One region of the Brevibacillus sp. YAE8 genome, then DNA from elsewhere that is predicted to be linked to it. Evidence: riboswitches for the same ligand, from Rfam matches in the RefSeq annotation. Region 1 holds a riboswitch; each other region holds the start of a gene.
What was found. Region 1 has a riboswitch for S-adenosylmethionine ahead of metH (methionine synthase). Riboswitches for the same ligand answer to the same signal wherever they lie in the genome.

Region 1 (7,895 bases):
GAGGCGCAAACCGGATGGACGACCTCATCCGCAAGATCGAGCAAAAATACGCCCTGACTGTCATCCAGCACGAAAAGCTTAGGGAAACGCCCAAGTCGCTCGTCGTTTTTTTCGATACTTCCATCGGCAAGTTCATCGGCAAAGTATCGTATTTGCCCAAAGAGCGCCAGCATTTTATCCTGAACGCCGAAGCGCACCTGCGCAAACAAGGAATCCTCATCCCCGGTATTCAGCGGACGAAAAACAGCAAACGCTATATTATTTGGAAAGACAACCTGTTCGTCCTCCATCAGTGGCTGTCCTGGCCGAAGCTCGCCTACAACTCGCCGGGCAAGCTGGAGCAGGTCGGCGCTTTGCTCGGGCAGTTTCACAAAAGCTCGCTCGGCTTTACCTCCAAGCACGGCGAACTTTACAACGGCGCCAAAAAATGGTCGGAAGAATACAAAACGGACCTGGCCGCGCTGGAAAAATGGGAGCAACGGCACGCAGACAAGCAGAAGCCGCATTTCTCCACCATCGTCGAGTACCTCCCGTATTTTCGCCAGGCTGGACAGACGGCGCGCAAGCAACTGAATACGTCCGCCTATTTTGCCAAGTGGAAAAAAGCGCCGCTCAGCAAGCACTTCCTCTGCCACGGCGACTTCAACAACGGCAATTTGCTTGTGCGCAACAAACGAATCGCGATCATCGACTGGGAAGATGTCCGCTACGACTTTCCTTCCAAAGACATCAGCCGTGTGCTGTCGCTTGCCATGCGCAAGGAAGGGGCATGGAACAAGCAACTGTTTGCCTACCTGTTGCGCGGCTATTTGCGGGAAAACCCGCTGTCGGCCGAACAGCTTCACCTGCTGTTTGTCGACCTCGCCTTTCCGCATATAATGGAACGCTTTTTGCGCATGAAGCAGTACGAGCAAATGGATGCGGCGCACATCCAGCAATTTTGCACACGCGAATCCTTAAAGACTGCGTACATGCTGGACGAACTAAAAGCCCTCGCGTAAACGACAAAGGCTGTAGCCTGTCTTTTACGCGAGGGCCTGTTGGCATGTCGACAGAGAGTGGGCTTGGCGAGCGAAAGCCGTTACGGCTGCGCCGTTTTGACCAGCGCGCTCTGCTGGCGCACGTAGGCGATCAGCTCCGCTGCCATCTCGTAGTAGTTGAAGGGCGTAATCAGGTAAATGCCGTTGAAATAGCGGACAGCCGTATCGAGCAGCTCTTTCGCAATGGCGATCCCTTCCTGTCTGGCGGCCGGACCCTGCACCTTTTTCATTCGCTCCAGCGCTTCCGCCGAAAGCTTGATGCCCGGCACCTCGTTGTGCAAAAACTCGGCGTTGCGCGAGCTGGTCAACGGCATGATTCCGATAAAGACGGGAATCCCGATGTGCTTGGTCGCCTCGTGCACCTGCCGGATCGATTCGACGTCGTACACCGGCTGAGTCATGATGTAATCGGCCCCGGCCTCGACTTTCTTTTCCAGTCGGGCGACGGCTGCCGCCATGTTGCGGACGTTCGGGTTGAAGGCCGCGCCGACGATAAACTGGGCTTTTTGCTTCAGCGGACGTCCCGAGAACGAGACGCCTTCGTTCAGTTGCTTCACCATGCGGATCAGATCGAAGGAAGTAACGTCAAACACCGAGCTGGCCCCCGGCAAATCGCCGAAGCGCGACGGGTCGCCCGTGATGACGAGAATTTGGTCGATGCCGAGCGCGTGCAGCCCCATGAGGTGGGATTGCTGGCCGATCAGATTGCGGTCGCGGCAGGCGATGTGCAGCAGCGGGTCGATCCCGTGCCTGTTTTTCATCAGCGCGCCGAGCGCCATGTTGCTCATCCGCACAGTGGCGAGCGAATTGTCCGCCAGGGTGATCGCATCCGCCCCGGCCTTGTGCAGTTCGCAGCAACCGTCCAAAAACTGCTCGGCGTCGAGATCGCGCGGCGGATCAAATTCGACGATGATCGTCGTGCCTGTTTTGACCCGCTCGACAATGCTCGGCTTTTCCCGCTCGTGGGTGCTTTGCACGGAAATGTGCGGGCGCTCGACCAGGGCAACGGGCGGATTGACGCGGGCTTTCGGCTGTTGCGAAGCGAGCGCGTCTGCCATCGCCTTCACGTGCGCAGGAGTCGTTCCGCAGCAGCCGCCGATCAGGCGAACTCCCTGGTCCCTCAGGCGCAAGGCGCTTTCGGCAAAGTATTCGGGAGACGACTTGAAGGCGTACTCCCCGTCCGTCATGCCCAGCCTTCCTGCGTTTGGAAACGCCGACAGCAGCGAATCGTCCGGGAAGATCGTCCCTTCAAAAGAGCGCAAAATTTCAGCCGGACCCAAACGGCAGTTCAGGCCGATGATGTCAGCTCCTGCCTTTTTCAACTGCGGAAAAGCGTCTGTCAACGAGTAGCCGTCGCGCGTCCGCCCGACTTCGAGCGTCGCAAGCTGGGCGATGACCGGCACATCTGTCAACGGACGGATGACCTCAATCGCCAGCAATAGCTCCTCCAGATCGAGAAACGTCTCCAAAATCAGCGCGTCTGCGCCTGCGTGCAACAGGGCGATTGCCTGTTCCTCGTACTGGTCGCGATATTCATCCAGTACCTTTTTCTTGACCCGTCCGGCCAAAATCGAGCCGATGCTGCCCGCTACATACGCATCATCCTGTGCCGCCTCGCGGGCGATCGCCACAGCGAGACGGTTGATCCGCGCTACCTTGTGCTCCAGGCCGTAGCGGCTGAGCGCGTCGCGGTTCGCCGAAAACGTATTCGTCTCCAAAAGGCGCGCCCCCGCCTGATAGTACGAGGCATGAACCTCATGCACCACGCGCGGATTGGATAAACACAATTCTTCAAAGCTGACGCCAACCGGGGCACCCAGCGCATGTAGCTGGGTCGCCATGGCTCCGTCTCCGACCAGCAGGTGATCTTGCAAATAGTCCCGTAAGTCTTTCTTGCTCGTCGTCAACTCAATCCCTTCTCTCCCATTTCATTAGACGATCTATACTTCAAACACCGACGGACCCGCGTTAAAGTAGCGCGCTTCCGGGTGGGCAAATACCATCGCGGAGACAGATGCTTCCGGCTCCATCATGAAGCCTTCTGTCAACTGAACGCCGATATCCTCTGGCCGCAGCAGACGGAACAACTGCGCCTGGTCCTCCAGATTCGGGCAAGCCGGATAGCCGAACGACACGCGAATGCCTTGGTAACGGGCACCGAAGCGCTCCAGCATGGTCATCTCCGCCGGATCGGGAATCCCCCAGACGTCGCGCATCATGTGGTGAATCCGCTCGGCGAACGCCTCCGCCAACTCCAGAGCGAGCGCCTGCAAGACGTGCGAGCGCAAATAGTCGCCGCGCTCCTTCAGTTCCGTCGAACGCTCGCGGATACCGCCCCCTGCCGTCACAGTCAAAAAGCCGACGTAATCCATTTCCTTGCTCTCGACCGGGCGCAAGAAATCAGACAGACACAGATGCGGTTCCTCCGGCTGGCGCGGGAACGAGAAGCGCTCCAGCACTTTGCTGTGATCGTTTGGATCGTAGACGATAATATCGTTGCCGTCCGCTTGCGCCGGGAAAAACTGGTACACGCCGTGCGCAGTAATCGTTCCGCGCTGCTTCGCTTCCTTTAATAGTTCCTCGACCACGCCGTACAGCTCCAGCACTTTTTCGTCGCCCGCTTCGAGCAGCTTTTCCACATTGCCGCGCACGCCCAGATGCTTGCCGAGCAGCATGCGCAAGTTCAAGTACGGCTGCAAGTGGCTGATCGGGTATTGGCGCAGCACATGGCGGTCGCAATCCGGCGGCAGGTGGATCGGAACGGTTCTGCTGATGGCCGAACGCGCCGGGAGCGGAGCTTTTTTCTCCTGCACGACAGGCTGTGCAGCAGCGGCAGCAGCCGCTTCGGCCAAATCCTGCTGTTCCGCGATCAGCCGCTCGCGCTCCTCCGGGTTTTGCAGACGGTTGACGAGATCGAGGCCGTCCATCGCGTCTTTGGCGTACAGCACAACCCCGCGGTATTCAGGCGCAATCCGGTTGGAGGTGAACTTGCGGGTCAACGCCGCCCCTCCGACCATCATCGGCACGTCGATTCCCGCCGCACGCAAGTCCTGTGCGGTAATGACCATCTGCTGGGCCGACTTCACCAGCAGCCCGGACAGGCCGATCGCATCCGGCTTCTCTTTGCGGCAGGCGGCAATCAGTTGCTCAGGCGGCACTTTGATCCCCAGGTTCACGACGTTGTAGCCGTTGTTGGCCAAAATGATCTCCACCAGATTTTTGCCGATGTCGTGCACGTCGCCTTTGACGGTCGCCAGCAAAATTTTGCCTTTCGACGCGGAATCGCTCTTTTCCATGAACGGCTCCAAAAACGAGACGGACGCTTTCATGACTTCCGCGCTTTGCAGCACTTCCGCAACGATGAGCTGGTTGCCGTTGAACAGCCGGCCGACCTCTTCCATCCCGGCCATCAGCGGACCGTTAATGATTTCCAGCGGCGTGTACTTTTCCAGTGCCAGCTTCAAATCGTCGACCAGGCCGTCCTTCGAGCCTTCCACCACATAGCGGGCCAGCCGCTCTTCCAGCGTCAGCGAGGAAGCTTCCACGCGCACTTCTTTTTTCTTCTGGCGGTAAAACTCCGTAAAGGCTGCCAATGTCTCGTCGTTTGTTTCAAACAGCAGCGCTTCCGCCAGCTTGCGCTCGTCCTCCGGGATCGAAGCGTAGCGCTCCAGCTTCTCCGTATTGACGATGGCAAAATCAAGTCCGGCGAGCGTCGTATGGTACAAAAACACCGCGTTGAGCACTTCGCGTCCCGCTGGCGGCAAACCGAAGGAAACGTTGCTGACGCCAAGAATCGTCTTGCACTGTGGCATCGCTTCTTTAATGAGGCGAATCCCCTCCACCGTCTCCCGCGCGGAGCCGATGTACTGTTCATCTCCCGTCCCTACCGGAAAGACGAGCGGGTCAAAAATGATATCCTGCGGCGGGATGCCGTACTGGTTGACCAATATGTCATAGGAGCGCTTCGCGACCTCAAGCTTTTTCTCGCGGGTGATCGCCATTCCGGCTTCCTCGATCGTCCCGACGACGACGGCCGCCCCGAACTTGCGGATTAGCGGAGCCACTTCTTCAAAGCGCTCCAGTCCGTCCTCCAGGTTGATCGAGTTGAGAATCGCTTTTCCCTGGGAATAACGCAAGCCCAGCTCCATCACTTTCGCGTCTGTCGAGTCGATCATGAGCGGAGCCTTGACCTTTTTCACGACGAACTGCAAAAACTTTTCCATGTCCGCATACTCGTCGCGATCCGGGTCAGCCAGGCAAATGTCGATGACGTGCGCCCCGCGCTTCACCTGGGCGCGGGCGATGTCGGACGCTTCCTCGTACTGCCCTGCTGCGATCAGATCGCGGAATTTTTTCGAGCCGATGACGTTCGTGCGCTCCCCGACCAGAAGCGGGCGATTGTCGTCCTCGACGTAGACGACCTCGATGCCGGATACGGCACTGACCGCCTGCTCTGTTGCCTGGCGCGGCTTGCAGTCTTTGAGCGCCTCCGCCATTGCCCGGATGTGGTCAGGCGTCGTTCCGCAGCAGCCGCCTGCCACGTTCAGCCAGCCTTGCTCGGCAAAAGCGCGCATTTTCGCAGCAAGTCCTTGCGGCGTCTCGTGGTAGTGCCCGTTTTCGTCCGGCAGCCCGGCGTTTGGATAGCAGCTTACCCCACATTGGGCCAAGCCGGACAACGTGCGCAGATGGTCGCGCATAAATTCCGGCCCTGTCGCACAGTTCAGGCCGATCGTCACGGGCTTCAGGTGCTCAAGCGAGATGTAGAACGCTTCAATGTTTTGCCCCGCCAAAGTCGTACCCATCGGCTCGATCGTTCCGGACAGCATCACCGGCAGTTCTACGTTCAGTTCTTCAAACGCCTGGCGAATGCCGATCCCGCCTGCCTTGACGTTCAGCGTATCCTGCGACGTCTCCAGCAACAGGACGTCCACCCCGCCGATAATCAACCCTTTTGCCTGGCGGTAGTACGACTCCACCAGTTCCTCGAAAGTGACGCCGCCTGTCAGTGCCAGCGTTTTCGTCGTCGGCCCCATCGCCCCCGCCACGTAGCGCGGCCATTCGGCTGTGGAGTAGGCATCGACTGCTTCCTTCGCCAGACGGGCAGCGGCGATATTGATTTCCAGGTCCTTGTCCGCGACATCGTATTCGGCCAACACGACCGAAGTCGCCCCGAATGTATTGGTCTCCACGATGTCCGCTCCCGCTTCCAAATATTTTTCATGGATGGAGCGAATCACATCGGGCCTGGTCAAATTCAGCAGCTCGTTGCAGCCGTCGTACGCTTCGCCGCCAAAATCATCGGCGGTCAGGTTCGCCTGCTGCAGCATGGTGCCCATCGCACCGTCCAGAATCAGAATTTTCCGGGAAAGCTGTTCGCGAAAAGTGGGTTTCATTGACGTGCTCCTTTTCTCCCTTGCGTCGGTTTATTCTCAGCCGTTTTTTGCATCAAAAAATCCTCTTCTTTGAAAGAAGAGGATTTGTCCGCGGATACACTTGCGCCTGAACCATCCTCTCATCTTTCAAAGCACGTAGCTTTGCTGGAATTGGCACCGGATTTTAACCGGTTGCCGAGGCTTCATCAGGCCAGTCCCTCTGCCTCTCTTGATAAGAGTTGTTACTATGCTATTCATTTTTTGCTTTCAGGTTTGATGTTTGAAAGTATCTTAACACCGCGAAAAGTCTTCGTCAATTGAGAATTTGTCTATTCTTTACACTCTTCCCGCTCTTCTGCGCCCATTTTTGCGCATACCGGGCATTCGCCCACGCCAATCTGTGCGTTCGTGTATAGACTGTAGCATAACGGAAAGGAGGGGGAACAAACGTGAGTACATCTTACTGCGGACACGGCATCTTTGGAGACAGCTTCGCATTGGTGCTCGTACTGTTTATCCTGCTGGTCATTGTCGGGTGTTCGAACGACGACTGCTAAGTAAATGACAGGAAGAGGCTATCCCCCTTGCCTTGGCTTGAAGGGATAGCCTCTTTTTTCATGTCATGGACAGTGCGATCGCAGCCAGACCGCCTGCCGTAAAAGGCGACGCGCTCACGCTTGTCCACCTGGACGGTCAGGACGTCATACGGGACAGGCTTGCCGTTTTCCATCCGCTGGTCGCTGACGTTCATCCACGTTCCGTTGCGCCAATGCTCATCCGCATAAACCTCTGTCGCCTGGCGCTCGTAAACGTCGGCTTCTTCCCCCACCATCGTTTTCCAAAAGGCTTGCGCGACTTTTTCTGCTGCCGCAGGCGCGACCGTTGCCTTCTCGCCGCCATTGATCCAGCTACGGGCTTTTTGTGAGAAGCATCGTTAGTTAACTTTTTTCAACAGGATGGCACTTGACCGCTCTGCCTTCATTGTCAGAGCGAAACGCTTTTGCTATCATGAGGCTACCCAAACCGATGAAAGGAACGATCGACAATGGACGCTCTGCTCGCGCGTGAAAAGGACGAATTTCTGTCCTGTATAGAAACGATAAAAGAACTGGAAAGCTCCGAATTTGAAAGCTACTCCATCGTAAAGCATACCGAAACAGGAGAACATTATTTGCGCTACTTTTTGTCCCATATCAACCTGTCGGAAGGGGGCCGCAGGGACAACTACGATCACTTCCTGCCGATTGACTCCGATGACGTCCTGGGACTGATGTTCGGCGAGCAGCCGTACCGCTTCCCGGAAAACTGGCGCTCCCCCTACCTGCGCAGCGGCAACGACAATCGGCTCATTCCGTTTGATCCATCCGAAAACTACGATCTGGACGAGGAGGCGGCGGCCGAGCTGGCGATGGTGGAGCAACTGGAGCTTTACAAGCAGCAGTGGATGAACGCGGAAACTATGAGCGCGGAAGAAAAAGAAAAG
Region 2 (7,895 bases), on a different contig from region 1:
TGGCCATCGTCTCTGTGTGCGGGTTGTACGAGGCAAGCAAATCGGCATCGGCGTAGCCGTCAATCGCGAGGATCGACCCGGCCTTCATGCCGCGCAGCGCGGCAATGACGAACAGCGCGGAGTTTTCCATCTCGACAGCCAACACCCCTGCTTTTTGGTACAGCTTGTGCGGAAATTCCAGGACGCCGCTGTAAAAAACATCGAGCGTCAGCGTGATGCCTTCCGCTACGTGCAGCCCGGATTCGTGCGCTTTTGCTGCTTGCACGAGCGCATCTGCCACGCGGCGATTGGCGACAGCCGGGAAACCGGGCGGAACCAACTGGCTTGTAAGCCCGTCCTGGCGCACAACAGCCGAGCTGATGACGAGGCTGCCCGGCTCGATTTCTTGTTGATACGATCCGGCCGTCCCGACGCGGATGATGACCTGTACGCCACCCTTCGCCAGTTCTTCAAAGCATACAGCCGCTCCAGGCGAACCGACGCCGTGGCTGACTACCGCTACCTCCGTGCCCCTCCAGCTTCCGGCATAGCTGTAGTACTCGCGATTTTCCCCAATTTGCCGCGTGTTTTCCAGCTTGGAGGCGATCAAGGCAGCGCGTTTCGGATCGCCGCAGACGATAGCGCGTTTTGGCAGTTGTTCCGGGTCTACTTTCAGATTGGTCAGCATCTCAATCAAACTCCTTTTTCTCCCATTCGTCTTCCGGAATCGGCAACGCCTCACCGGAAAACCGCTCTTCGCGGAACGGGTCTGCGATCAGGTGAAAGCCGTTTTGCTCCCAGAAGCCGGGCTTGTTTTCGCGCATAAACTCAATGCCGCGCAGCCACTTCACGCTTTTCCAGAAATACAGGTGCGGGACGACCAGGCGCAGCGGCCAGCCGTGCTTGTCCGTCAGCGGCTCCCCGTCAAAGGAATGGGCCAACAGCACATCGTCGCGCATCAGGTCGGCCAGCGGCACATTCGCCGTGTAATCGTGATCGCCGTGCAGCATGACGTAGGACGCGGCGGGCACGACACCGATTGCCTGCAAAAAATCGCGGAAGCGCACGCCTGTAAATGCATTGTCAAACCGCGACCAGCGCGTCACGCAGTGAATGTCGCTTTTCACCGTCACCTGCGGCAGCGCCATGAGCTGTTCGTAGTTGAGCGTGACTTCCCGGTCGACCTCGCCAAACACGCGCAGCGTCCAGTCCTTCATGTCGTAGGTGGGCACTTCGCCCTCGTGCAAAATAGGAAAGCGCTCTGTCAATACTTGCCCTGGCGGAAGCCGTTTGGCCAATGCCGGGTCGACCGCCGGCACCTTCATCCGTTTGATCCGATCTGCCTTGTTCATGTTGCGTACCCCCTTGGTCTTTGCTGACTGCGCCCTCCTTTTACCGGGTGCTCTGCTGATTATGGCTGGCGCCTTGCATCCGATCTTTCAGGAAGAACATCGCCACCACCGTGAGCAAATACGGCAGCATCGAAGTAAACTGCGTCGGAAGCGAGAAGCCTTGCAGACGAATGCTCAGCGCATCCATCAAGCCGAACAGAAAGCTCGACGCCAAAATTCCCAGCGGGTGAGACTGCCCCATCATCATCGCGACCAGGGCGATAAAGCCGCGACCCGCGGTCATCCCTTCCGAAAACATCGTCACTTGCCCCAAAGAAAGCTGCGCTCCGGCAATCCCGCACAAAGCGCCGCACATGACGATCGCGAGCACCTGCAAGCCTGCTACCTTCAACCCAAGGCTGCGGGCAGCCACCGGATTGGAACCGACGGCGAGAACCCGGAAGCCGGTAACCGTCTTGTAAAAGAACAAATAGAGCGCAATGGCGGCCACAAACGCGAGGTAGACGAGCGGCGAATGCCCCGATACGACCTCGCCCACGACCGGAATGTGCTGTAGCCCCGGAATGTCCCACTTCGGCAAGCCTGCCATGTCTTTATCGTAAAAAGCTCCCTTGACGCCAAAAATCGCCCGCAACGCAAACGTCGTCAGACCGAGCGCGAGGAAATTGATCGCCACCCCGACGACGATCTCGTTTGCTTTCAGCTTGATCGTCATATAGGCAAACAGCAGGGAAAAAAGAACGCTCGTCAGCGCCGCGATCAAGATCGCGAGGAACAGATTCCCGGTAAAGTGATTGCCGACGATGGCGGAAAAGGCGCCAACGAGCACCATGCCTTCCAGCCCTACATTAAAAATGCCAACCCGCGCGCACAGCGCTCCCCCCAATGCCGCGAGCAAAATCGGCGTCACCATCCGAATGGTAGAACTGACGAGGGACCAATCAAGCAGCTCCATGAGATTCTCCCCCTTTTGCTTTCCGCTTTTTCCACCAGTCGTAGCTGAATTTAGCCGAGATAAACAGGATCAGCACGGCTGAAATCACACTGGCCAGCTCCAACGGCACCTCTGTGTTGCGCTCCACACCCATCGCTCCCGTCTGGAATGCAGCCAGCAGAATCGAGGTAAACACGACACCCACCGGATGGGCGTTCGCCAAAAGCGTTGCCATCAGCCCTGTCCAGGCGAAGTTCGGCACCGTCAAAGCGCCGTCGACAAAACGATAGTGCGCCCCCAGCACCTCGACCGTTCCTGCCAGGCCGGCCAATCCGCCGCTCGCAAACATGCCCGTCAGCATGACGCGAATGCCGTTGATCCCCCCGTACTGGGCAAACAGCGGGTTTTGTCCGAGCATTTTCACTTCATAGCCAAACGGCGTAAAGCGAATCACCCAAAACAGGATCGCGGCACCGACGATGGCAAACAAAAAGCCCGCGTGCACGCTCATCCCCGCAAACAACTTGGGCAACCAGACGCTTTTATCGAGCATGACCGTCTGCGCCAGCGCCGCCGAACCGCTGCGGTCGCGAAACGGCTCGGTTACGAGGTAGCTTGCGAACAGAACGGCGATATAGTTGAACAGCAAGGTGGAGATGAGCAGCGGTATGCGGAATCTCGCCTCCATAAAGCCCGGCAGCAACGCCCACAAACCGCCTGTCGCCATCCCCGTGAGAATCGCCGCCACCAGCTTCACGACTCCCGGTGCGGGCAAATAGATCGCCACGAGCGTAGCGCTGATCGCCCCGAGCACCATCTGTCCTTCTGCCCCCAGGTTGAACACTCCCGCCCGAAAAGCAAGCGACAGCCCCAAGGCGATCAGCATGATCGGCGTCGCTCTCGCCAAGGTAGAGGTGAAGAAGTAGAAGCTGCCGAAGGCCCCTTTCCACATTTCCTGATACGTGCCCAGGATAGATTCCCCTACCGAAGCGATGACGAGCGCCCCGATCAACTGCCCGATGACAACCGCCAAAAGCGGCTGAACCAGTGATTTACCCAGCTCTTTGATTGCTGCCATGAACGCTTCCTCCCGCCATTAACACGCTGATTTTTTCCTCGGTTGCCTCTTTGCGCGAAAGCTCTCCGGCGATCCGCCCTTTGTACATCACCAAAATCCGGTCTGACAGCGCCAAAATTTCCGACAGCTCGGACGAGACCAGCAAAATCCCGTCGCCTGCGTTGCGCTTGTCGATCAGCGCCTGATGGATGTACTCCATCGCGCCAATATCGACACCCCGGGTCGGCTCTGCCGCGAGCAAAAACGGAGTCTCATGTCCCAGCTCGCGCGCCACGATCAGCTTTTGCAGATTTCCGCCCGACAAATTCCCGGCCAGCTCCTGAAGCTGTCTGGAGCCTGTCTTGATCGCGAACTTTTCTACCCAGCCTCTGACGACCTGGCGAAAAGCTTCCCGCCGCACGACGCCGCGCCGATTGAACGCAGGCTTTCGCTGATAGCCCATCAGCGCGTTTTCCTCGACGCTCTCCAGCTTGGCTACCCCCCACAAGTAGCGATCTTCCGGGATGTGCGCCAAGCCCGCCTCGCGAATCGTCGCGACAGTCTGGTTGGTAACGTCCTTGCCGCCCAGCCGAATCGTTCCCTCCTGTGCCGTCCGCAAGCCGCTGATCGCTTGCAGCAGTTCGGACTGGCCGTTGCCCGATACGCCCGCGATGCCGACGATTTCCCCGTGATGCACGGTAAAGCTGACCCGGTCGAGCAACGTCTGCTTTTCCCGAACCGTCAAGTTCTCCACCTGCAAAAGCGGCCCCCGCTCCAGATCGACGCGCTCGCTCAGCTCCCGCAGCTCGCGTCCGACCATCAGCCGGGCCAGATCGTCCACATTCGTCTCGTTACGCGCTACCGTGCCCGTCACCTTGCCGCCGCGCAACACCGTGATCCGATCTGCGACCTCCATCACTTCCTGCAGCTTGTGCGTAATCAAAATGACGCTCTTCCCGCTCTCCGCCAGATTGCGGATCGTCTGCAACAGCTCGCGAACTTCAAGCGGCGTCAGCACGGCAGTCGGCTCGTCCAGCACGATGATGTCCGCTCCCTGGTACAGCACCTTGAGAATTTCCACACGCTGCTGCTCGCCGATGGAGCAGTTGGACACTCTAGCCTGTGCATCTATCGGAATCCGGTACTGCTCGCTTAGTGCGCGGACCTTTTCCACGGCGTCCTTCCGGCGGAAAAATCCGGCCTGCTGCGGCTCGTAGCCGATCACGATATTTTCCGCCACGCTAAACTCGCCAAACAGCATGAAGTGCTGGTGCACCATCCCGATCCCGCTGCGAATGGCGTCCTGCGGCCCGCGAAAAGCGACAGGCTTGCCGCCTAGCACGATCTCGCCGGACGTAGGCTGCTCCATGCCGTACAGCATCCTCATCAGCGTCGTCTTGCCCGCGCCGTTTTCCCCGACGATGGCGTGGACTTCTCCCGCAGCAAGCGAAAACGAGACCTTGTCGTTTGCAATAAAATCTCCGTATTTCTTGGTCATGGCCCGCATTTCCAAACGATCGGTCATCCTTGCTCCTCCTTCTTTGCGCCTAGCCTTTCTCTTCCTTGCCTCTGCTCCTTGCCTTGCATATAAGGAAGACCGACTACACAGTTGTAGTCGGTCACAATCATGCACTGTGCGCTAGCTGTTAAAACGAGTCTGGCACTTTGCGGGTACCAGCGATAATCTCCTCGCTGATCGCTTTTACTTTGTCCACGACTTCCTGGCCAATAAAAGCGTTCAGAGGCGTCTGGCTCTCGTGCGTCACATACGTTACGCCTACGCCTTTTTCTTTCAAGCCGTAAGTGACGACGCCCGGCTTGAACGAGCCTTCTACGAACGACTTCACGGTTTCATACGCAGCGGCATCTGTCCCTTTGAGCTGGGACAACACGATGTGCTCAGGGTCGATCGTGGTGCGGTCAACGTCCTGTCCCGATGTATAGAAGCCTTTTTCCTTCGCGGCCTCGAACACGCCGAGGTCGCCTACTGCTGCCGCTCCGTTGATGAAGTCGGCGCCTTTGGATGCTTGCAGCAGCGCCAGCTCCTTCGCTTTTGCCGGGTCAGAGAAGCTTCCTACGTAGTTCACCAGGAACTCCGCGTTTGGATTGGTTGCTTTCAAGCCTTCCTGGAAGCCGCCTGTCCATTTTTTCAACAGCGGAATATCCATGGCGACAACCATGCCGACCTTGTTTGTCTTCGTGGCAAGACCTGCCGCAGCGCCCATCAGGTAAGCCGCTTCCTGCTCGCGGAAGGTAACGCTGCGCACGTTTGGCAAATCTACTACGGTATCAATAATCGCGAAGTTGCGGTCAGGATTTTCGGCTGCCACTTTTTTCAGCGCGTCTTCCGCTTCAAAAGAAGAAGTGATAATCAGATCGTAGTTTTCCGCTACCGCAACGCGCAAATTTTCTTCGATGGCGCCGTGGTCAGTAGACTCGATGCTTTTTACTTCTGCGCCAAATTCCTGTCCTGCTTTTTTCGCGCCTTCGTCCATTTGCTGGAAGAACGGGTTTACCCCGATTTTTTCCGGCAAAATCAGCGCAATGCGCTTCTTCGCCGCGCCTTCTTGCCCTGCCGCTTCTTCCTTTGGCTTGTCAGCAGGCGCATTTCCGCCAGCCGAACAGCCCGCAGCCAAAACAGCAAAAGTGGTGAATGCTAACAACAACTTCTTCATGGTGTCTTCCGCTCCCATCCGAACGTTCTACGTTTTTTCTGTATCCTACTACGTAATGTACGGCTTTTTTCCGAAAAGATCAATACTAAACACGAATATTTTGTAACAAAAATATTTTATCGTTCGTGTATTCCCCCTCCTGACAACAAAAAAACTCTTCCCGAAGGAAGAGTTTGCGTCCGAAGCCGTCCTCTTCCTCATCTGTCAAAACCCCGGTACAGGTTTTGCAGGAATTGGCACCTTTCTGTCCATGTCACGCATGTCCAGTGGTTGCCGGGCTTCATCGGGCCAGTCCCTCCGCCGCTCTCGATAAGGAGATAAAAACTATCAAGTTACAATGCATTCATTCTAGCAGAACAAACTGAAAAAGCAATTGTTTTTTCAGACTGTTCTCGCCAATTTTACACTTTGGCGCCTATTGTCTGTGAAACGTTTCCTGCAGCCGATGCGACAGATTGTTCAGTTCCCCCAGCTCTTCGGTAATTTCCCGCACCTTTTGATGCTGGTTTTCCGCTGTGGCGAAAAGCTCCTCCAGATTGGCGACCGACTGCTCGGTGACAGCGGTAATGGTCGACATTTCCATCGCCACTTCGCCCGAGCGCATTTTTACCCGGTTCATGCTGGAGCCGACCTGCTCCGCTGCCTGCAGGAAGGCCATCATGCCGGAGCGCACCGCCTCGATCGACGCCACTGTTTTCACAGCCAGCTCCTGGCCTTTTGCCACCGAAGCTTCCCCGTTGCTGATCTGCTGTACAGCGTTCTCGCTTTCCTGATGGAGCGATTTGAGAATCTCGGTAATTTCCTGTGTAGCGGTTGCGCTCTGCTCCGCCAGCTTGCGCACCTCGTCTGCCACCACGGCGAAGCCGCGGCCGTGCTCGCCTGCACGCGCCGACTCGATGGCGGCGTTGAGCGCCAGCAGGTTCGTTTGCGTCGCAATCTGGTTGATGGCTCCTACGATTTCCTCGACCCGATTGGCCTGGCGGTTGAGCTGGTGAATCGTCGACGCTGCCACGTTGACGGCAGAAACGATCTGTTCCATTTGCTGCGACAGCTCTTTCATCATGTCGACGCTTTCTTTCAGGCGGCGGTTGTTCTGGTCGGACTCGCTTTTCATCGCGTTCGTCTGCGTGGTGACCGCCACGATCTCCTGGTCGATCGACTGCACCTCTTCCTCGATCTTCACTGTCGAGTTCGCCTGCGACTCCATGCCCGTCGCCACTTCCTTGAAGGCGATCATCATTTCATCCGTATTGCGTTTCGTTCCTTCGGCATGCTCGTGTACGTGCTCTGTCGTACGGTCGATCTGCTCGGTCATCTGTTGGATATGGACGAGCATCTCTCCCAGGCGACGCTCTTTTTCTTCCGCTTCCTGGCGGGCGATGTTTGCCTTCTGCAAGGACGCTTGTCCCGCCAGACAGAGGTACGTCACCGCTCCCATCATCATCAGAATCGCCATGATGCGTAGCACCAGATTCAGCTCGGTGAAATCGCCGCTGAAAATCTCGTACGATCCTGTGTAAAATCCGACCAGCGTCACGATGATTTGCGCAATTCCGGCTGTCACTACGAGCTTCCAATCCAGGTAAGCCGCGAGAAAACCCATGACCACAAAAGCGAGAAACGTAACTTCTGGATACGTCGTGAAATGATCGAACGAAATCGCGTAAAACATAAGTCCGATCGCTACCAGATAACGAATGACATGGCTGTCTCTTTTGATGAAGTAAAAAGGCGAAACAATAAGGGTGACCAGCAATCCGAGGGACGTCACTTTCCAGAAATTAGCGTCGACTTGATAGGCAATGAGTCCCGCCATCCACAGATGGTTCCATAGGATAAAAATCATAAAGCCTTCTTTGTCCGTTAATGTGTTGCGAACCAATTGAATCATAGTTGCC
Region 3 (7,895 bases), on a different contig from region 1:
GAAATGCTGCGGGAAGCAGGGGTCAGGCTGCCAACGCCCATCGGACAGACGGTAGGCATCGTGGGGGGGATCGTCATTGGACAGGCAGTAGTTCAGGCGGGGATTGTCAGCAACATCATGGTGATTGTGGTCGCGTTTACAGCGATCTCCTCCTTTATCATCCCGAATTACGATATGGGGTCTGCGGTTAGACTGCTCCGGTTTCTCATGATGGTGCTGGCTGCTTTGTTCGGTATCGTCGGGATTATCGTCGGGCTGATGGGCCTCATTGCCCATCTGATCCAGTTGGAATCGCTTGGCGTTCCCTACGGAAGTCCGCTCGCGCCCGCTCGTTTCAGCGACTGGAAAGATTTCTTTGTCCGCTTGCCGTTTTGGACGATGCGGGATCGGCCAGTCAGTACGAGGGCCATTCAAGCGAGAAGGCAGGGAGATAATCGTCCAAGGGGAGATGGCGAATGAAAAAATATGCCTTCAATGAACTGACGGTCTTCCAGTACATTTATTTGATTCACGGTGCGCAGGTAGGGATCGGGGTGTTGTCCATGCCGCGAGAGCTGGCCGAGGTGGCAGGGACGGACGGATGGCTCTCAATTTTGATTGGTTGGTTCGCGGCTATGGCGGTCAGCCTGGTCATCATCGGCATCATGAAGCGCTATCCCGGCAAAACGATTGTCGATCTGCTGCCGTTGTTTTTGGGTAAATGGCTGGGGAAAGTCTGTGTTGCAGGAATCGCCGTCTATTGCGGTTTTGCCTCTTTCACTGTCATGGCCAACACTGCGGCCATCGTCAATACGTGGATTCTTAGTCAGACACCGATTTACATGGTAGTTATTTTGCTGGCCATTCCGGCTTATATGGTTCTCCAAGGCGGCTTGCGGGTGCTTGGACGGTATGCCGAGCTGATCTTTTATCTGACGCTGTGGATGCCGATCGTCTTGGTCACTGTCTTGCCGAAAACGAACTGGCTTTATTTGCTCCCTATTTTCAAGGAAGGGTGGTGGCCGATTCTGGCGGGAACAAAATCAACGGTTCTGTCTTTTTTAGGATTTGAACTGGCTTTTTTTCTCTATCCTTTTTTGCAGAAAAAGCAGTATGCAGTCCTTGGTATCGTTGTGGCCAATACGTTGTCCATGCTGATTTTTATGAATATCACCTTGTTCAGTTTCGTGTTTTTCAACCCTGATGAAATTCTACAATATACGTGGCCAACATTGAATTTATGGAAGGTGATTGAGTATCGATTTTTGGAACGAATGGATATTATCTTTCTCGCTTTCTATTTATTTTATTTGTCTACAACCAGCTTCCCTTATCTGTATTTTTCAGTCTTCTCGTCAAGTCAATTGTTCGGTGCAGCAGATCATCGCAAGCATTTAGGCATCGCTTTGCTGTTGGTTATTTTACTGCTTTGGCTGTATACGCCTACGTTCATGGATTTACTCAAATGGAAGCAGTGGTGGAGCACTGGCGGTTTGCTATTCGGATACGCGCTGCCCGTTCTGGCTTTTGTGCCGATCTGGCTGCTGCGTAGGTCAGTGAAGGAGTGAAGGTTATAAAAAGATACGTACACGTTCTATTGATTTTGTGTGTAGTCTCCCTGCTGACGGGGTGTGTGGATCGGATTGATCTGGAAGACGCGACGATCACCCTGATGACAGGGATAGATCTGAATGAAAAAGATCAGCTTCTCGTCTATTTATCGAGTCCGGTGTTCAGCAAGGAAGCCAAGGATAAGGAAGAGGAGTACGGAGTCAAGATAGAATCGCTCCGTCAGGCAAGAGGACGGTTTGACGGGCTGGTGACGGGCCTTTCGTTATCAGGCAAAATACAGGTGTTCGTTATCGGGAAAAAACTGTTGGAACATCCCGATTGGTTTCCCATTATGGATGTGATGTTTCGCGATGCGCGATTTACGGTGAATGCGCGAGTGATCGTTTGCGACGGGCCGGTCAAGGAGCTGTTCAATTTTAATCCGACGGATAAGCCGCGGCTTCCGCTTCACCTAACCAGGCTGCTCGATAAGGCAAGCCAAAGGAATTTGACAGTAACAACAAGGTTACAGGAATTTCATCGACAAATGTTTGAAAAAGGAGGCACACCGTTACTCGCTGAAATCAACTCAGGACGCTCTGTTAAAGTATTGGGGACGGCACTGCTAAACAAGGGCGGCAAGTACGCTGCGCTGCTCGAGCCAAGAGATACGATGCTGTTGCAGATGCTCCGTAATCAAAAGCAGGGAGAGACATCCTTGACGCTTCCGCTTCCCGTAAACGGTGGCAGCAATCACATAGCGAGGGATCGGCTCAGTTTTTTGGTGAATGGCGTCAATCGCTCCGTGAAAACAAGCTACCGTAACAATCGGTTTCAATTCGACGTAAAAATGAAAATTCGCATTTCCATCACCGAAAGGCTGTTTTTGTTCGACATGGAACAAGACTACAGGAAAATGGAGCAAATGATTAGCGAGGAACTGCGCAAAGAGTTCGCAAATCTGGTCACAAAGTGCCAGGAGAGTGGAACAGACCCGTTTGGCTTTGGCGTGTACGCCCGTGCGTATGAGTACGAGGAGTGGAAAAAGGTACAGGAAGATTGGCCGGCGGCATTTGCCAGAGCCGATGTCCGTATTGTGCCGGAGGTGTCGATTATAGGCGATGGCGTCATTAAGTGAGTAAATAGCAGGAAAAAGGAAAAGCACCTTGTCGCCAAGGCTATGGTCCAAGGTGCTTGTTTGTTTTTGCGATACGTATCAGTAGATAGCCTCCCAGCCTGCAGGAGTGACGAACAGGCGGATTGCCTTGATTTTGCGGTCGTCCATCAAGGTGAAGTAGTGGCGGAAGTTCGGCGGTACGGAGATCAGGTCGCCTGGCTCAAGCTCGACGTCGAAGTAGCGCCCGTCTTTGCCCTTGATCGCGAAAATGCCGTGGCCGTCTACGCAGAAGCGGCACTCGTCGTCGGTGTGATGATGCTCGTTCTTGAATTTCACGAGCAGCTCATCGAGGTTAGGGGTTTTGTCAGAGAGGACGATGATGTCGGCAGTCAGGTAGCCGCGGCGCTCGCTGATCGCGTCGATCTCCGGCTTGAAGGCGGCGAGAATCTCCTGTTTTTCTTCCTCTGTCGGGCTGTAGTTGTCGCGGTGCTTGGGATCGAGGCGGTCTACGCCCCATTTTTCGTAAATGATCTCTTGGCTGTCCAGGAAGGAAATGACTTCCTCCGGTGCGGAAATGTACTCGTTAGTGTCGTGGAAACGAATTTGTGCCATCTTGTTTGCCTCCTTGGTTAATTGGTTGTAGTGGACACGACGGCTTGGCGCAGTTGCAGCCAGCGGGCGTGGTACTCGAACAGAAATTCAAATGCTTCCAGGTGGCGCTTCGCTTCAAAGTCGTTGCCGCCCCAGGCGTAAATGCCGTGGTTGCGGATGAGCACGCCCGGAATTTCCGGGGTGATGACTTTTTCAATCGCGGCGGCCAGGGTCGGAATATCGGCAAAGTTCTCAACAATCGGAACAGTGATACGCGCGTTTTCCTCCCAAATGCCCAAGCCTTTAATCAGCTCTTGCCCCTGGATGGAGAAGGCGCGCTGGCCGAAGTACAGCTCGGAGATGAGGTTGTTCCAGACGGTATGGACGTGGAAGCAGGCACCTGCCTGCGGGAACTTTTGATAGACGACGGCGTGGATCAACGTCTCTGCGGACGGCTTGAGCGAAGTCGCGTCTACAGGGCGGGAATCTCGATCGACTACGAGGTAGTCTTCCGGCGACAGCTTGGTCTTGTCTTTGCCGCTTGCGGTTACGGCAAATTGCAGCGGCTCGTTCTGGATTTTGATCGAGAGATTGCCGCTGGTACCGGGAAACCAGTCCCGGCGGGCAAATGTCAGCTTGGCGTCGTCCAGACGGCGAAAAGCGTCCAGACGTTGTTCGAGTGTTGCGGTCATGGATTAGACAACCTCCTGTTTCAGTTCGGTCAGCGTGCCAATCACGTCGTGGAAGGTCGCGAATGTGCTGTGCGGCAGCGCAAGCTCCTGTGCCTTCTCGGCGAGGAAGGAGCGGGCGATGACGTAGTCGGCGATCTTTGCGCCAGCCAGGTCCGTGATCGAATCGCCAATGACGACGCGATAGTGAGTGGCAGGGTCGTAGCGGCGAATGATGGTCGTCTTGCACATGCCGCAGCCGTTCGTGCAGTGCTCGTCGCAGGAGTGCGGCCACGTGATCGTGATGTTCTCGCCGGAGAAGTCGCTGCCGTTGCAGTAGATCGGGACACCGCTAAGGTCAAACGGAGCGAGAATCGGCTGGACGAAAAAGTCGATGCCGCCGCTCGTAATCAAAAGCTCGATGCCTTCCTCGCGGCAAAAGCGGACGAAGTCAGCGAAGCCGGGGCGAATCGTAGCCTCCTGGACGATGTAGTCTACAATATCCTGGCGCAAGGAAGAAGGGAGCAACTGAAACAGCTTGCCGACGCCTTCCTGTACGCTTATTTGTTGCGAAAGAATTTGTTTGGTGAGTGCTTCCCATTCGGGGGGAGCGAACTTTTTCACAATCGCGACGATGTTGTCTTTTTCCGTAATCGTTCCGTCGAAATCGCAGAACAGCACGAGCTTTTTGCTCATCGTGCGCCACCCCACTTTTCCAGGGCGATGGCAAGCTCAGGCGATCCGGCAGCGGCTTCTTCCAGGCTGCGCCCGGCAGTGACGGCAGCGATTGCGTCGACAAAAGCTTTCGCTCCGGCCGTCGCGCCGCCGGGGTGGCCGTGAATGCCGCCGCCCGCGTTGACGATTTGGTCGAGACCGAAGTCCTGATACAACTGCGGCACGAGTCCGGGATGAATGCCTGCGGACGGAACCGGGAACGAGCGGCGCACGCCCTCCAGCGGCGTCGTCAAGTTGTGGGCGAGTTGCAGCGCTTCTGTCTTGTCCAGCGCCACGTTGCCGTACGGAGACGGGAACAGCACCAGGTCTGCTCCGGCGATCCGCATCAAGGTGCCGAGCAGAAGCGGCGTGGCGATGCCGTAGTCAGGCGACGGATAGTACGCGCCTGCGAGCGCCGGGTGCGCCATGATCGGGACGTTGACATCCGGATCGGCTGCCAGGCGGTGCAGGGCATCGAAGCCGAAGGCCAGCACGTTGAACAGCAGGCAGTCGGCGCCCGCTTCGACCGCGCGTTTTGCCTTTTCGTTCAGCTCGTTGATCGGCCCGGTCAGGTTGGCGGCGTAGAGGACAGGCTTGCCTGTCTCGGCTTCGGTCTCCAGGGCGATCTGTTTGAACGCCTGGATGCGCTCCAAAAACGGTGCGCGGTCGTCCGCGAAGAAAATTTCGTCATCTTTGACCAAATCGACGCCGCCCTGCGCCTGTGCTTTAAATTGCGTTTTCAGATCGTCGAACGGCAGGCCGAGGCAAGATTTGAAAATGCTCATCAGGAGCGGACGGTTTTGGGCGTCCAGTCGTCCGCGCAGTCCGTCTATGCCGAACTTCGGTCCGGGAAAAGCCTGGAGGAACGAGTCGGGAAAAGCGATGTCGACCAGCTTGATTTTTCCGTCCATCGAGAGCTTTCCGAAAATTCCGGTCAAGAGCGAAGGAATGTCGCTGGTGAAGTTGCGGGTCGGGTAGCTGACGGTAATCAGCCCGCGCACATCCCCGTTTTCCAATGTTTCCAGCGGAGTGGCGCTGACGGCTTCGCCTAGGTACGGCGCCAGCTCCGCTTGCTTGGTAGCGGGCAAGTCCGTCCAGGAGCCGACCGTCATGCCGACTGCGATGGCAGCGGCTTTTTTGTTCAAGTCTTTGGCTTGTGTCAAATAGGTGACGAGGATGCGTTGCTCACTCATGCTAGTCCTCCTTGGCAGCTTCAAAAGCTGTCGTGGTCGTTTCGAAACATGTAATCATGCAAAAAAGCCTCCCCACTTGAGCGGGGAGGCGGTTGTCGACTATGAAAACGTCTCGTCTCCTCTCATCTCTCGGGTCAGTAGCCGGAACAAACAGCTCCGACTCTTATCCGTTGGAATTAGCACCGTTTCGCTATTTTTGTCGAACGCAAAAAAATAGCGCCGGTTGCCGGGCATCATAGGGCCAGTCCCTCAGCCAGCTCGCGATAAGAGTTTATGTGGTTCACACGTCATCTATCCGTGTGCGATACACCCATGATATGCCTTCTCGTTCCGCTAGTCAATCTTTGTTTTTCCGAGAATGTGCATCTGCTCACAGGGAAAAGGAGGCAGCAAGTGAAACTTTTTTACTCAGCGTGCGTGGTATCGGATGAAAGGGTGTGGAGGCATTGGGAAAGTAGGCTTGGAGGACGTGTACCAGTTGCACGTAAACGATATATACCGCTATCTTTTCCGGCTCACACGCGATCGGAGGCAGGCGGAAGACTTGACGCAGGAGACTTTTTTTCGCGCGTATGCCTCCCTGGATGACTATCGCGGGGAAAAAGTGCGGCCGTGGCTGTTCAAGGTGGCCTACCACGCCTTCGTGGACTGGCATCGCAAACAGAAGCGGCGGCCAGTCGATTACGTCGGGAGCGTGCCGGAACGACTGGATGCTTCCGCCGTCGATCCCGCTGACCAGCTCGTGAACCAGGAGTTGTGGGAGGCGGCATCCGCCTGTTTGGAGCGGCTGCCGGAAAAGCAGCGACAGGTGATTTTGCTGTCGGCGATGCAGTTTTCCTACGCGGAAATGGCGGAGGTGCTGGGAATCGAACTGGCGGATGTTAAGCGCTCCCTGTTTCGGGGACGGCAAAAGATGCGGCAACTGTGGAAGGAGGAAGGGCTATGACGAACCAAAACGGGGATGACCGCGAGCAAAAACTGCTTGCTTACCTGAGAGGGGATTTGACGGGCGAGGAAGCGAAACGGCTGGGCGAGGAACTGGCGGACGACGAAGAGTACGGGAAGCGGCTGGAACGGCTATTGCTCGGGGAAGAACAAGGGACAGACGGCAAGCAGGAGGTTGCGCCAGGGCTTTCGGAAGCAAGACAGCGGGCGATCGTCCGCCGGGGAAAGTGGAAAAACAGGCTGACGACCTCCTTCTATGCCTTCGCGATTCCTTGCCTCGCGGGTGTGCTCTTGCTGTTCGTAAACGGCTGGGTGGGAAGGCTGATGCATGACGATTTGTTCCGGGTGGCACGGGACATGGTCAATTTTACCCAGCCTGGCGTGAGCGTGGGCAGCAGCGGCTCGCAGGTGGGGCTGTTGTACGGCAGCATCGACATGGAGCTGCGAGAGCAGGTTGGCAACGAGGCCAAAAGCGCTGGCCGCTTTCGGAGCACGAATGTGCTGTGGAACGTGAGCGCCAGACCGGAGTGGACAGGGGGCGTCCGGGAGCAAAAGCTGTTTTTCCGCTACCCGCTATCGGCCGGAGAACCGGAAGAAGACACGTCCTTTTTGCGCACGCCTGCCTGGACGACGCTGGAAAAGCTGCCGGAAGGAACGGTTTCCCAACTGGCGATCTCGTTTGACAGCTTCCTGACGTATGAGCAGTATGTCGAGCTGGTTTCCCGCCATGTCAGCAGCTACAACCAGGAGACGGTCTGGTTTGCCGTCGACACTGGCGTGGAGGTGAAACAAGTTGACGGGGAAGCCGGCAATCTGCTACTCGGCCCGGGGGAGGTCTGGGGCTTTGCCGAGCGGGAGCTGGATTACGGAACCGCGCCGATTCAGGTGAACGGAGAAGGCGAGCGGCGAATGGCCGCCTTCATGGGCGAGATGAAGTATTTGACCGAGCAAAAAAGCTTGGCGCGCGACATGGGCTACGCGCTGCTTTCGGGCGGCAATCCGCAACTCGAGGAGCGCTATCGCTATTTGCAGGAAAAAGGCGTGCGCATCTACGGCGCCGTCCTGACCGGGCCGACGAAGGAGCTGCTCAGGCTCAAGGAGGAAAAGTCGATTACCGCCGCGTTTGTCGGCAAAATC

Region 2: another riboswitch for S-adenosylmethionine. It lies ahead of AC27IT_RS16555 (BMP family lipoprotein); the one in region 1 lies ahead of metH (methionine synthase).
Region 3: another riboswitch for S-adenosylmethionine. It lies ahead of AC27IT_RS14955 (2,3-diketo-5-methylthiopentyl-1-phosphate enolase); the one in region 1 lies ahead of metH (methionine synthase).

The regions. Positions count from the first base shown of each region.
Region 1 covers NZ_BAAIYG010000003.1:353,343-361,237, forward strand. The annotation lists gene AC27IT_RS07220 (phosphotransferase) at 15-1,001, shown strand; gene AC27IT_RS07225 (bifunctional homocysteine S-methyltransferase/methylenetetrahydrofolate reductase) at 1,082-2,947, opposite strand; gene metH (methionine synthase) at 2,981-6,433, opposite strand; SAM riboswitch class I at 6,550-6,651, opposite strand; gene AC27IT_RS07235 (YjcZ family sporulation protein) at 6,862-6,969, shown strand; gene AC27IT_RS07240 (hypothetical protein) at 6,966-7,244, opposite strand; gene AC27IT_RS07245 (hypothetical protein) at 7,458-7,895, shown strand, end outside.
Region 2 covers NZ_BAAIYG010000014.1:32,966-40,860, forward strand. The annotation lists gene AC27IT_RS16530 (nucleoside phosphorylase) at 1-667, opposite strand, end outside; gene AC27IT_RS16535 (sulfite oxidase-like oxidoreductase) at 669-1,331, opposite strand; gene AC27IT_RS16540 (ABC transporter permease) at 1,372-2,286, opposite strand; gene AC27IT_RS16545 (ABC transporter permease) at 2,273-3,343, opposite strand; gene AC27IT_RS16550 (ABC transporter ATP-binding protein) at 3,318-4,847, opposite strand; gene AC27IT_RS16555 (BMP family lipoprotein) at 4,969-5,997, opposite strand; SAM riboswitch class I at 6,192-6,313, opposite strand; gene AC27IT_RS16560 (methyl-accepting chemotaxis protein) at 6,413-7,888, opposite strand.
Region 3 covers NZ_BAAIYG010000011.1:19,332-27,226, forward strand. The annotation lists gene AC27IT_RS14925 (spore germination protein) at 1-459, shown strand, start outside; gene AC27IT_RS14930 (GerAB/ArcD/ProY family transporter) at 456-1,547, shown strand; gene AC27IT_RS14935 (Ger(x)C family spore germination protein) at 1,544-2,668, shown strand; gene AC27IT_RS14940 (1,2-dihydroxy-3-keto-5-methylthiopentene dioxygenase) at 2,747-3,259, opposite strand; gene AC27IT_RS14945 (methylthioribulose 1-phosphate dehydratase) at 3,277-3,930, opposite strand; gene AC27IT_RS14950 (2-hydroxy-3-keto-5-methylthiopentenyl-1-phosphate phosphatase) at 3,934-4,602, opposite strand; gene AC27IT_RS14955 (2,3-diketo-5-methylthiopentyl-1-phosphate enolase) at 4,599-5,813, opposite strand; SAM riboswitch class I at 5,933-6,083, opposite strand; gene AC27IT_RS14960 (sigma-70 family RNA polymerase sigma factor) at 6,241-6,759, shown strand; gene AC27IT_RS14965 (anti-sigma factor) at 6,756-7,895, shown strand, end outside.